One region of the Brevibacillus sp. HB1.1 genome, then DNA from elsewhere that is predicted to be linked to it. Evidence: a T-box and tRNA genes for the amino acid it is inferred to sense, from the RefSeq annotation. Region 1 holds a T-box; the other holds one or more tRNA genes.
What was found. The T-box of region 1 lies ahead of tyrS (tyrosine--tRNA ligase). A T-box ahead of a tRNA ligase gene usually reads a tRNA of that ligase, here a tRNA-Tyr.
Positions count from the first base shown of each region.

Region 1 (6,900 bases):
GAAACGATGCCTGCTGAGAAAAGGGGGACCGCTATTTCGATCATTTTTTCGGGCTTCACGATCGCCAGCGTTATTGGGGTGCCACTTGGTACTTTTATTGGGCAATGGGGAGGTTGGCAAATGGCCTTTTGGTTTGCGGCTCTACTAGGCGTCCTATCTCTCCTTGCCAGTGCAGTGACCATCCCAAAAGGATTGAAGGGATCGAGCAGTTCCTTGCAAAAACAAATCGGGTTACTGACCCATACACGTATCATCATCGCTTTTTTTATCCCGGCTTTAAGTATCGCAGCAACCTATACGGTATATACGTATTTAACTCCTTTGCTGCAAGAAGTGCTCTTCGTGCCGGACCAAACGATTAGTCTCGTATTTTTACTGTACGGGGTAATTTCGATCTTTAGCACGCTGATTGGTGGAAAACTGGCAGCTCACAACGGGATTGGAAAGCTTCGGTATGTGTATCTGATGCAAGCCGCTATTCTCGCATCTCTTTATGTTTCGTCCCATACCCTTCTCGGTGGATTCATCAGCTTATCATTTATGGCCTTGGTCGTTTATATCATGAATTCCACGATGCAATTGTATTTTATTGATTTGGCCGATAAACATTTCCCGGCTGCCAGAGATTTGGCTTCCTCATTAACTCCTGTGTCAGTCAATGTTGGGATCGCCCTCGGATCAGCTTTGGGTGGATTTATTACGACAAACCGGGAACTCATTGATGTTTCCTGGGTTGGTGCGATTGTCGCGATCGTAGCATCGTTGCTGACTTTTATCAGCTATAGTTTAGATCGCAAAGCGCTGTCCTTCCACAATCATACGTTGGAGGACTGTCAAACACGAAAATCATGCAATTAAAAGAAGAAGCTTCCCTTCAGGTTTCCAGGGAAGCTTCTTATTCCTTCATCTATTGAGACAATTTTACCAAGCTGTAGTTTTTCTTGCCTTTGCGGATAATGATGAAGCGACCGCCGATAGCGAGACTTGGCGTTACTTCCAGTTCCAGATCGGAAACCCGCTCGCCATTCATCGAAATAGCGCCTTTTGTAATATCCTCACGTGCTTGACGCTTGGATGGCTCAATGCCGATCTCAACAAGCCAGTCAACGATGTTCTTCGTTTCGAGCGTAGATTCGTACGTCGGCATTTCTTTGAAACCTTGCTCGATCTCATCTGCCGATAGCGATTTAATATCACCAGTAAACAAAGCTGCTGTAATACGCTTCGCCTGCTCCAGCAATTCCTCACCGTGTACAAATCTCGTCATTTCCTCCGCCAGCGCTTTTTGCGCCTCGCGTTTGTGTGGCTCAGTCTGTACTTTTTCAGCCAACTCGTCAATTTCCTCTTTAGAAAGGAACGTGAAGTATTTCAAGTATTTCACAACATCGCGGTCATCGGTATTTGCCCAGAATTGGTAGAATTCGAATGGTGTTGTTTTGTTTGGATCAAGCCAGATGGCTCCCCCTGCTGTCTTCCCGAATTTCGTACCATCTGCCTTCAGCATCAGAGGAATGGTGAGACCGAATGCTTTTGCTTCTGATCCTTCTTTTTTGCGAATCAGATCGAGACCGCTAGTAATGTTGCCCCATTGGTCGGAGCCGCCAATTTGCAGCTGAACATCTTCATGTTTGTACAGATGCAGGTAATCCAGCGATTGCAGAATTTGATAGGAAAACTCCGTAAACGAAATGCCGCTTTCCAGTCTGCTCGATACAACATCCTTGGCAAGCATCGTATTGATGCTGAAGTTTTTCCCGTAATCCCGCAAAAATTCAATGACATTGATCTTATGCGTCCAGTCGTAGTTGTTCACCAAACGGATTTGGTTGTCGCCTTCTGTAATGAACAGCTTTTTCATCTGTGCGGTGAGTTTGTCGACGTTTTCCTGAATTTGTTCCAGTGTTTGCAAAGAGCGCTCGGATTGACGGCCGCTCGGATCGCCAATTGTACCTGTTGCACCACCGATCAAAATGACCGGACGATGACCAGCTAGTTGGAAGCGTTTCAGTACCATGAAAGGAATCAAGTGACCGATATGCATACTGTCACCTGTTGGATCTACACCACAATATAACGAGACTGCTTTTTCATTCGTTAATTCTCGCAGTCCTTCTGCATCTGTTTGCTGATTGATGGCATCGCGCCATTCGAGTTCGTCGATAATATTCACTGCCATACACTCCTTCAATCTCCTATGGTAAAAAAACAAAAAATCGCCCCTTGTCTATTGTAGACATAGGGACGATTGAATAACCGTGTTACCACCCATCTTGCACCAATGGACCCAAGCGTTAACGCAGGCCATTCATGCCACTCGTAGCGAGTTATCGTTCGCGATTCCGCTCGGCATTACCCGAGATACTCCAGAGTGTAATTCGCTCGCTTATTGTGTACCGGGTTCCATCAACCCCCGGCTTTCTAGAACAGGGAATAAGCTGCTACTGGGCTCTTTCAACGTATGTTTCATATGAAATTAAAGTCAGTATATTGAATTCAAATAGCAATGTCAACCATGTAGCAATGATTCCGCCACTATCCTTTATTTTATTTTCATGAGACCTTCGGCAGTTAGCTCATAAACAGTTGTTGCGACTTCATGTAAATACCGTCGATCATGCGAAATACTGATAATCACACCGTCAAAAGCCGTTAAGGCGCGGCACAGAACAGGAGTCGTCAAAGGACTAAAGTTTCGGGTCGGTTCATCCAGTATTAATATTTCGCACTGATCCAAAATCATTTTTACCAGAAGCAATTTCGCTTTCTGTCCCCCAGATAAGTTTTTAATGGGGTGATGCATCTCCTCTTTTGTAAAATTCATACTGCCTAAATGCGTATACGCTTTGGTAATCGCATCTTTATTCCCGGTTCTTTCCAAGAATTCAATCGGTGTTTTCGTTGAAACCAGTCGGTCTTCATAGTTTTGGGGCATGTAACCGATCTTTAATGACGAGTGCTGGACTAGCTCATCCATGATCTTTTTCAACAACGTCGTTTTTCCGATTCCATTTTCCCCAATAATCGCGACTTTTTCTGGTCCCTTGATCGATAAATGAATCTGTTTCGATAGCTGTTTGTTCGCTATTTGCAGTACTTCCAATGAAAACTCGAGGATTTGTTTACTACCAGGCACATGTACCGCAGAATCAAATCGGAATTCGCTTGCTTCTTCTACACTTGGTGCCTCTAGAAACGTTTCCGATGCTTTCTCCATACGCTCTCTTTGATTTTTCAGAGACTTGATTTTCTTTTGCAGTCGCGGGTCTGAGCGGGATACGTTCCGATGTTGATGTTCTGCCTTATTCCAAACGTCATGCCATTTCTCCATTTGCTTTCGATGATCAGTAGCTTGCTTTCTGGCTATCTGCTCTTGTTTGTTCAAGTGGCTCTCACGATTCGCGAGGTAATTCTCATATGGTTCTCTTGAAAACGTATATTTGGGTACTTGTTTGCGCTTCGTCAGTTCCATATGAAGGATACCGTTTGCTGTATTCGCAATAAATGTTTCGTCATGCGATACGTATATGACAGGAATAGCCGTCTGTTGGATAAATTCTTCTAGCCATTCCATTGTTTGAATATCCAAATCATTCGTGGGTTCGTCCAGTAATAGAACATCAGGCTTCTGTGCCAACAGACTTAAAAAGCGGTATTTGAAACGCTCACCACCGGACAGAACACCCATCCTTTTATCTGAATCCAATGCATGAATGCCGAGATCATCCATCGCTCTTACCAGTTCTTTGGTCCATTGATTTTCGGCAAAGAAGTCGGCAATGGTCATTTGTTTTTCTTCGTCCGATAGCTCCTGTGAAAGAAAACCCATGGAACATTCGTTTCTCAACACTTTCCCTTCAAATGTGCAATACTCGGCAATCATTTGTTCTGCGTAAATCAATTTTAATAAGCTGCTTTTTCCATTTCCCTCTTCCCCGATGATGGCAATCTTGTCACCGTTTTGCAGGGTCAGATGCAAATTTTGAATGAGAGGCCTGCCGTCTTTTTTGGTGGTGATCGTGATATTGTGCAGTTCAACCATTTGGATTCCCCATTTCGTTTTTCCATTTCTCGTCCTTTACTCTTTGTTCATCTGTATCACCCCCTTTTTTGACAACAAAAAAAGATGCTTCTGTCCAATAAACAGAAGCATCTTGCTCTCGTTCTAGAAAACGCTATATGGAAAATAAACCATACAGGAATTCAAGATATAAATTTGCGGGTGAAATTGGCTTCTTGTTTATTTATTATAGGATTGGCTTTTCCAATAAATAAACAATTGCGCAAATGATTCACCCTCCGTTCCATGTAGTTGAATTCAATATAGCATGGCCTTCTAAATATTGTCAATGAAGCTATTCGACCAAGGCTAGCAGTTGTACAAGCTTGTCTTTGATCGGGGAAGATTCCTTCTTTACCGCCTGTGCGAGCTTCTTATTCCCGCCGAAAAGGCGATAAATAACGGTTTCCCGCAGGTAATCTTCCATCGCTGCAAGCTCCCCTATGAGTGCGTCCACCAGTTCTGCACGATCGATGGTGATATTTTTCAAAGGCTTCGCCGAGTCGCTACTGCCAAGCACCAGAGAGACGAGTACTGGCATATTCTCTACGGTTACACCATGCGCCTCGATAAACGCAATAGCAAAATCGTCCTGAGCAGACTGATGCTCCGTGTCGACCAGCTCCATATAGCGACGAAAGAGTGGAAAATAATCGTTGCTAGACAAGCCGAGAGCCAATACCGCATAGGTGCCAGGCATGACGGATTTCTCACTAGGCTCTACATCCCCATACCACGCAAACTCCTCCATCGCAAGCTCGGCATATTCTGCGATTTTCGGGTATAAGACAGGATAACGGGACGCATTCGCAAAAAACTGGTGGAGACCTGACTTCGCCAGCTTTTTTACTGGTAGGTAGTGCTTTTCGCTGCTCTTCAGCTTGAGCTTGTACCCTTTGGGAAAACCTTCACGCAAAAGACCGTTGATAAAATCTAGTGCTTCACCGTAGGCGGCTTCTTCTTCAGATACGATACGGATGTCGATCGCTTGCAAAACGTCATTGGCGCTTGCTTGAATCAGAGTGCCTTTATACTCGTTTTCAAAGCGACCGCTGCCCCGTTTTACATAGTCCGTAGCCTGCTTGGAACCGAGCTGAACAGCGAGGTCCAGAAACTTCTTGCGGGTGTCTGGTTCCTTGTTACCAATTGCGAGAGCGATGTACAGGAAAAAGTCCAGCTCCTCCATTTTTGGTTCTTGACGCTCCTGCTCAGGTTTCAAAGCCCAATCCAGTCCATAATGCCCGGTACGATCGAAAAATTTGACTAAAAAACGCTCATCCGCCCAGCCTTTTAAAGCCAAAGTAAAGTAGTATGTCCATGAATCACTGCGTTCTTTATTGGAGCGCAGCTTTTCGCTAAGACGCTGGATAAGCGGTTCGATAACTTCCTGCTTTTGTTCCATCAAATCGGGATTGACGAGACAATGAGCAAAGAAAAAATCATCTCTTTCATTCGGACGTACGGGAAGCTCCTGCTTAATTTTTGTCTCAATAAATTGATCCAATGCTTGTTTTAGACTCTCGCGTTTTTGTTCGTTTACGAAATGGTGAGTATGGCATTGCATCGATTGTTCCCACTCGAATTCGAAGACGAGCTCGAAGCGGTAATTAAAAAAGTGAGAAGCATAGTCGGTGGAATGAAAAAGGGATTCCATGCGTTCACACAGTGCGGGAAAAAATTCTTGCATGAGAATTTCCTCTGTAAGCTCCTCCATGTAAGGACCCGCGTCGTATTTGTACGAGTCGTCACTCCAACTGTAAGGTTCATGGACATCCACGTGGATTTTGCCATTGGCCCAATTGAGTTTTCCTTTTCTCCATGCCACTCTCAGGTAGTCTTTGATCCCCACCTGCAGTCGACTCCAGTCTTTGATCTCGTTGATCCGCTGGTTCTCTTTTTTGTAAATTTCTTGGATGGAAGTCCATACTTCGTTTAGAAATGCTTCTGCTGCCTGATTCATTGACTGACTCTCCTCCTCGCCAAAACAGCGCTACGGTCTTAACCGATGACCTTGACGACATTGCCCTCGCTATCGGTAATATTGGTTTTCACAATGTTTATGGCAATTCCTTTCAGGGAAGGCATCTCAAAGCTGCTTTCCTTTGGAACCAACTGCTTGGTAAGCGCAATCGTTGTCGCATCATCGAGGACAAATCGAATGACGTCCTCTTCTGGAATACATTCAGGCTTTTCTCCTGCCTCAAATACAACCCGGACATCAGGTCCCAGCAGGCTCAGGCTTTCCCCTTTTCGCATACGTCCGCGGAGAATCTTTCCGATGACTTCCGCTTGCTTCGCTCCCAGCTTTAAGGTCGAAGGTGTTTTTTTCAAAAAGCCTTTTTTACCTGACTCCCATCCTAGCTGGCTGACATACAAAAAAGCAGTGTTGGAGCCTTCTTGTTCCATTCCTTTTTGAACAGCATCCGAAACTGTAGAGTTGCGAAGGAGAGAATCTCGCTCGAGATCGGTTATGTAGGAAGGCATGTACGGCAAGCCAGATTGGAGTACGCCACGTGTATTCCAAGCCATCATCGCATCGAGTTCATCACCTGTGATTCCGACCATTTGCAAGAATTGCACCCGACCATGCGGCGTATCGATTTCGGGAAGCTGTGGGTCCATGACAAAAGCGAGCGCAGTCAGTTGGGTATCGGCACCCAGGCATATCGGACCGTTTGCATCCAAATGATCACCAGCTTGAAAAACATTGCCGGTGTTGAATACGTAACGCGCCATGTTTTGAAGCAGGTTCAGCGCCCAAGCAGGCGGCTCTTCCTCGTCGTCCTTTCGTGCCAATCGAAACGTCAATTCAAAGCCAAAGCCGCTTTCCTCTTCATTCTCGG
Region 1 is NZ_JABMIV010000002.1:248,058-254,957, forward strand. Features, by position in the region: gene HPY27_RS06060 (MFS transporter) at 1-858, shown strand, start outside; gene tyrS (tyrosine--tRNA ligase) at 908-2,176, opposite strand; T-box leader at 2,235-2,464, opposite strand; gene HPY27_RS06070 (ATP-binding cassette domain-containing protein) at 2,540-4,039, opposite strand; gene HPY27_RS06075 (DUF6138 family protein) at 4,353-6,017, opposite strand; gene HPY27_RS06080 (suppressor of fused domain protein) at 6,056-6,900, opposite strand, start outside.

Region 2 (6,900 bases), on a different contig from region 1:
TTTCTTGCAGCAAAAACAGATGGGCAGGTGTCAGCTTTACGACATGGGAGCGTCCATCGCTAAAGATGCGCGATAACACAAACTCTGAATCAGAGTTCGGATAGATAACCATCCGATTTCCCTTTACCAACGGGCAAAAAATGGACGTAATCGTCAAATCAAATGCCAGTGAGGAATAAAAAGCAAACGCTTCTTCAGGACAGGAGAGATAACGGTCTTTTGCCCACGAAATATAGTTGACTAACCCTCGATGAGAAACCATGACCCCCTTCGGATTTCCGGTAGAGCCTGAGGTATAAATAACATAGGCCAAATCCTCTGGCTGATTAACCGATTCCAGGATTGCCCCATCATTTAGATACAGGGACGAATCACCGAGCTCCAGGATTACTTTGGACCACGAAATAACCTCTGTTCGCGAGGTGTGTCGAAGCAACAGGTCCGCTCCAGAATCAGATAGCAGATATTCGATGCGCTGAGAAGGGAGTTGAGGGTCAATCGGAAGGTAAGCCCCGCCTGCTTTTAGCACGGCCAACAGCCCGATGATCATCTCTGGCGAATGATCTGCTAGAAGCGCAACAATAACGCCAGGGCCAACTCCTCGGTTACGCAACGACTGAGCGAGTCGATTTACTTGATCATGCAGTTCCTGGAATGTCAGCATGCGCCCCTCTGACTCCAATGCAACTCCCTGTGGCGAGCGTTTAACTTGCTCTTCAAACAACTGGACAACCGTCTTCTCGCTGGAATAGGAAGCAGCTGTATCGTTCCACGTTTTGAGCTGTAGTGCCAACTCTTCGTCAGCAAGGAAGTTCAGATTGGACAGTGGTACTTCTGGATTCGCGATCATTTGATTGAGCAGCCTTACGAGATGATCCGCTATTCGATCAACATCATTTTCCGTGTACTCGGCGATCTTATAATCCATTTCCAGCGTCAATCGTTCATCTGTAGCCCATTCCCTGATAATTACTTGGAGCGAATACAACTGGTGACCGTTGTAAAACTCCTCATTCGTCACGGAATACCCACCAATGGTGAAGGGCAGCTGCGTGCTGTAATAATTTACACAAATCTGAAACAGGCTGTCATAGCCATGTTTCTTCAATTCCAATTCTTGAGCCAGCAAATCGTACGGATATTTCTGATGAAAAAAACAGGAAGTCAATTCCCTGTTGACATGTTTAACATAATCGAAGGCATCCATTTCCATCGGAACTGCCAGACGAAATGGCATAGTGCTGGTGAACATCCCGAATATTTTGCGCTCCACTTTGCCTGAGCGATTTAACAGCGGCGTACCAATCACGATCTCTTCTTGCCTCGTACAACGCTGAAGGTAAAGACTGACGAGAGCCACAAACAAGGAATTTAGCGAGCATTTCATCTGGTCTGAAAATTGGCGTATTCTTGTCGAATCTTCACGGTTGAATGCATAGACTTTACGCTTGCCCTCGGTCGTATCTGTTGCCTTTGCTAATGTCGTGATCACAGGCAAGCTCTGAAACTTGTCCCGCCAATATCGCTTGTCCTTTTCAAATCTCTCAGACTGAGAATAGGCATGCTCCCTGTCGACAAAAGCTTGATAAGCGTGTTCATCTCCTACATGAACGGAACCGCCTGCTAACAACGTGTCATAATAGTGAGCAATTTGTTCTGTCATAATGGAGATGGACCAACCATCAGCAATCAAATGGTGAAACTTTACAAAATATCCCGCTTCTTCGTCACTCAGTTGAATCAGACAAAAGTAGAATAGAGGCTCCTGTCCGATCGAAAATGGTTTTGCAAACAAAGCTTGCAGGAATTGTCTGCACCGATCAGGGGCATTCGGTTCTTGTCTGAAATCAAATACCTGCAATGGCTGCGGTTCGTACTCTCCAACAAACTGAAGGACTGTCTCTTCTTCCTGATAGTTGAGCCGCAAAGCATCGTTCTTTTGAATGAACAGGTGAATGGCCGCTTCAAGTACATCCAGTTTCACTTTTCCTTGAACCCGCACCATCCCCCCTAACGTATGGACAGGAAGCTGTGGATGTAATTTTTCCGTATACCAGATACGCTTTTGTGGATGACTTAAAGGATATCCGCCATTCCATTGCTTCTTATCCTGATGCAATGCATTTCCCCCCTTTCGGAATTGTGCAGATGTAATCACAATTCGGATATGGCAAAAAATCTAATTGATTACAAATACTTCCATCCCAACTATATCGATGACTCTTCTATAGTGTCAAATGAATTTTCCATTAAATGTTATTTCAGAAAATTAGATGAATTCCATCTCTTTTTTCCTTTTTCTAGCGCTGCATAGAATGGAAAAAATTTTGTGCACACTATTGATTTTGGCTGTCTTTTCACGTAGGATAAAATGTAATATATTGGCAAAAACACCCCCTGGAAGGATGAATGTGATTAGATGTCTGTGACACTTCGTGAAGTAACCCTGGAAAACTGGGAAGAGTGTATTGAACTGGAACCTACTCCTGAACAGAGTGAGTTTGTTGCCCCGAACCTCTACTCCATAGCCGAAGCAAAGTTTCAAACTACATTTGTCCCTTTGGCCATATACCATGAGGATACGATGGTTGGCTTTGTCATGTATGGGCTTGACCCCGACGATGGAAACTACTGGATTTACAGACTCTTAGTTGATGCCAACTATCAACGCCAAGGCTACGGACGTGCTGCGATTTCGCAAGTCATTGATATACTGAAAGCAAAAGACGATTGTCAAAAAATTGTCATTGGTTATGCTCCAGCCAATATCGCAGCCGAAAACCTTTACGCTTCACTCGGATTTCAAAAAAATGGCATGGTTCTGTTTGGCGAGACGATTGCAGAATTGAACTTTTAAGCTAGCTATTTTCGTTCCCCGAAAATGAAACAGCGGCGACCTAAGACCTAAAAATCAAGTCTTAGACTCGCCGCTGTTTGAATTGTTTTTTCGTATATGAAAAAAGCACACCTTCCATGTGTCTGTAAACACCATGGTTAGTGTGCATTCGTTTTAAATATGGTGCCGGTGAAGGGACTTGAACCCCCACGGTTTCCCTCACGATTTTGAGTCGCGCGCGTCTGCCATTCCGCCACACCGGCATGTAAAACTATGAAAAAATAACACATCATCAATAGAAAATTAATGGTGGGGAGAGACGGATTCGAACCGCCGAACCCGGAGGGAGCAGATTTACAGTCTGCCGTGTTTAGCCACTTCACTATCTCCCCACAATATGTGCTGTCTTTCTTCTGCGTTTACTTTCTTCAACCAGAAGCGACATTTATTAATTTACCATGAACTTTGTTTGACGTCAATATATTTATTTGGATTGACTCTCTTTTTTCGCCAAAATCTCCTGTGCCCACTCGTGGAAGACGCGCAGTGCCTCGTCTACTTCTTGAAATATTGCTTCTTCCTCACAGGAGTATTCCGGGAAGTCAAGTATGCGGTTTTTACGAATCTTCACTTGCTCTTCTTCGCATTTTATCTCCAAGAAGTAGGGAACGGCTTCATCTATCCCATAGTTGTTTTCTAAAAACTCGTAGGTACGTACCCACTCCAGAATTCGAACTTCCGATGCCTTTAAACGAAGCACCTGTTCCAAGGACATAATAGTTTCATTCCCGTAGTAATACATGTTATTCAGCCCTTCTGCATGAAAATGGACGGAGCCGTGACTCCGCCCTGTTATTGATGTGATAGATTAGATCGAGGAAAGTAGCTCTCTCAGTTCTTTGACAATCACTTGCTGGTAGCCAGTACCTTCTCCATATTGCTCGAGCATTTCGGCACGTGCCACTTTGATCTTGTCTTCATAATCTGGGGCGTTTCGATCCGGGTTTTGCTGTTTAAACGCCGTCATGACAGCTTGGACATGCTTCGGTCTCGGTCCCCATTTTGCCAGAACATGCCCGCCTGTGTCCGCAAAAATAACAACAGGGATCGCCCGACCGCCCATCGTGAGAAACTCATCCATGAGATCGAGGTGTTCTTCCATCACCATAATTTCCACGGGCATGTCTGTTTCTTTCAAAGCATGCAAGACGACTGGCAAGTTGCGAACGACGTCGCCACACCAGTCCGCAGCCAAAATCAAGCATCTGAGGTCATCACGATGCTGGAGCGAAGCAAAAAACGCACGGTCTTGTTCATCCGTCCATGAAAATGCATCCGACCAATTTTGGTATGTATCCTGATTCTTTGTCATGCTTTCCACAAACGCCTGTGGCTTGAGCCCCGTACGGAATTTATGTGCTACGTTTGCCCCCATCTTTTCTCCTCCTTTTGTATCGCTCGCCTATTCTTGGTTTTTATTTGCTGCTTCGTTTGCTTCCTTCTCTTGATTAGCCAGCTCCATCATTTTTTGCAACAAGATATGCTGTGGCATGTGCATGAGACGCTCCAAAGGTACCTGAAGAGCTTCCGACAGCTTGACAGCCGTCTCTGGTGATATTTGTAATGGACGCATGTCATTTTTGCCCCTTTCCCTTGCTTTTATCAGTCCCTTCAGTATAATACACAGCCGTTAAACCTGCCAGCATACAAGTCTGGTACTCTGAAGCCTTTAAATAACAAGCTAACATCATTGATTAAAATGACATTAGCTTGCTAGGCAGCAGATGAAATTAGGAGTTTACGAATCCCACTAGATGAAAAAGTCGTTTATTTGGTCTGCATTCTTGCCTATTTGCCAAATAAGCATCCCCAGTATCACGTATTTGAATAAGACCAGCCTTTTCCTGGCTCGAATTTTGGGGGCAGAGAAAGCCCAATCTTTTCTTGGTTATCAGTCACATGGCTGTCATCCCCACCAGTTACACATCGTCATCAAGTACTTTGTGACATGTTGGCTCTACTGAACCACTTTTGACCCATTTACTCACCTCTCAACTCCTCATAAAAAATGAAAAAAGAGCCACACGAAGGGACTCTCTCTCATAAACCCAATATTCCGCACATGGAAAAGGACGAGCTATGGCTTTTGCTTAGTGAGGATGCATGGTACACCTAAGCCGATCGCGCCGGGCTGGGACATCTGTTCCAGATATGCCAACCCTCGTGCACATTGCTGCTTGCATACTTGACATGTATGGGACGTTACGATTTTCAACTGTACTTGATTGGGGTGCTGTCGCGAATTCTTCTTTTTGATCTTTTTGCCCTTGGCCATCCGTTTTCCTCCCTTTGCCCTAGATCACTCCAGTCTATGAAGGAGAACACCCCCGCTCTTTAGGCAAACATACAAAATCAAGATATTCACTTGCAAAATGGGCCTTGTCATACGTGTCTACAAATAGAAAAAGTCGCCGGAGAATTCTCTCCAAGCGACTTATGAGCCTTCCCTATGGCTTTGGACTTAGCAACTGGCGCAGTTCTAGCTCCAGTGTAGGAGCATCAACCATTCCGATTATCTTCTTTCGTACGATTCCATCTGTGTCAATCAAGTAAGTAGTTGGAAATGCCATCACCTTGTAACGGTTCGACACAGTACCAGCTACGTCCATTGGTATCGGAAATGTCAGCTTGTAGGTAGTGACAAAGGCCATAGCTGTTTCCGGGCTGTCATTGCTCGTGACGTTCACGCCATAGAGATCAACCTGTCCACCATATTTTTCGTAGACTTTTTGTAAATCTGGCGCCTCCAGCTTGCATGGTCCACACCAGGAAGCCCAAAAGTTCAAGACTACTGGTTTTGCCCTTTTTCCTTCTACCTTGTACGTCTGCTGGTCTAGTCCTGTCAGTGTAAAATGAGGAGCCGCAAAGCCAACTTCCGGTTTTTGAACCTCTGCTACGATTGCGGCCGTTTCTTGAGGCTTTTCCCAAACAGCAAGTCCGACCCCCAATAATACGAGCACCGCGAGCAACAGCTTTTTCATTTTGTCACCTCTGCCCTACTGAGTTAGAATCCCGTAAAGCCTCCGTACATTTGAATAAGAACGCGTGTAATATCCGTCAGTTTATCTGTATACAGAAGAATACCAAACAAAATCATAATGGCTCCTCCGATTTTCATAAACAGGTCGGAATACTTCACAATCGCGTTCACCTTACTGATGAAGAACGTCATGACAAAAAATGGAATGGCGAATCCGAGCGTATACGCCAATGTGTAGGCCAAGGCGCTTGCAGGATTGGAAACACCCATGACGATAATGCCAGAAAGAATAGGTCCCACACAAGGTGTCCATCCAGCTGCATACGTCATTCCCACCAGTATGGACCCAGTATACCCCAATGGCCTCGATTTTAAATCGATTTTAAAAGAACGCATCATCCAATCCATTTTAAACACGCCAAGCATAACCAAACCAATGATAGCAAGCAAAATACCGCCCAGTTGACGAATCAAGTCCTGTTGGTCAGTGAACAAGCTTCCGATCCAAGATGTAGACAGCCCGAGCGCAACGAAAATGATCGAAAACCCGACTATGAAGAAAAAGGTATGCAAGAAGGCTTGCTTGCGAAAAACAGCTCTCCCTTTCTTCACTTCATCAACCGTAACCCCAGTTATGTAAGACAAAAAGGACGGATAAAGCGGCAGGCAGCAAGGGGAAATAAAAGAGAGAAAACCTGCTGCAAAAGCCAAAAACACAGTAATATCGCCAGTCATATGTACCTCCGGTGGGTATTTTATCCACTATCTTCTCATTGTATCGAATCTTTTCCCCCTTCAAAAGTAGCAATGACACTTTGTCTTAAAACCGTGACAATTTACTTTACATAATATTCATTATGTCTTAAAACTCAGCACAAAACGTAACAATTGGATGGATAGATCTGGTCCACTTTAGAAAATAGATCAGACTTGTGACAAATGTGACATGTATCTTTCTCGGAAGACATGTAGATGATGAGCAGCATGCCCAAGGATAAAATAGACGAGTGCAGTTGCAGTTGTC
Region 2 is NZ_JABMIV010000001.1:151,871-158,770, forward strand. Features, by position in the region: gene edeP (edeine non-ribosomal peptide synthetase EdeP) at 1-2,119, opposite strand, end outside; gene edeQ (edeine self-resistance N-acetyltransferase EdeQ) at 2,420-2,857, shown strand; tRNA gene HPY27_RS00660 (tRNA-Leu) at 3,018-3,099, opposite strand; tRNA gene HPY27_RS00665 (tRNA-Tyr) at 3,144-3,228, opposite strand; gene HPY27_RS00670 (hypothetical protein) at 3,321-3,638, opposite strand; gene HPY27_RS00675 (thioredoxin family protein) at 3,705-4,271, opposite strand; gene HPY27_RS00680 (YycC family protein) at 4,299-4,469, opposite strand; gene HPY27_RS00685 (hypothetical protein) at 4,974-5,171, opposite strand; gene HPY27_RS00690 (TlpA family protein disulfide reductase) at 5,344-5,877, opposite strand; gene HPY27_RS00695 (cytochrome c biogenesis CcdA family protein) at 5,901-6,611, opposite strand; gene HPY27_RS00700 (DinB family protein) at 6,801-6,900, opposite strand, start outside.
Region 2: it has a tRNA-Tyr gene. The T-box ahead of tyrS (tyrosine--tRNA ligase) is inferred to sense a tRNA for this amino acid. The anticodon was not compared.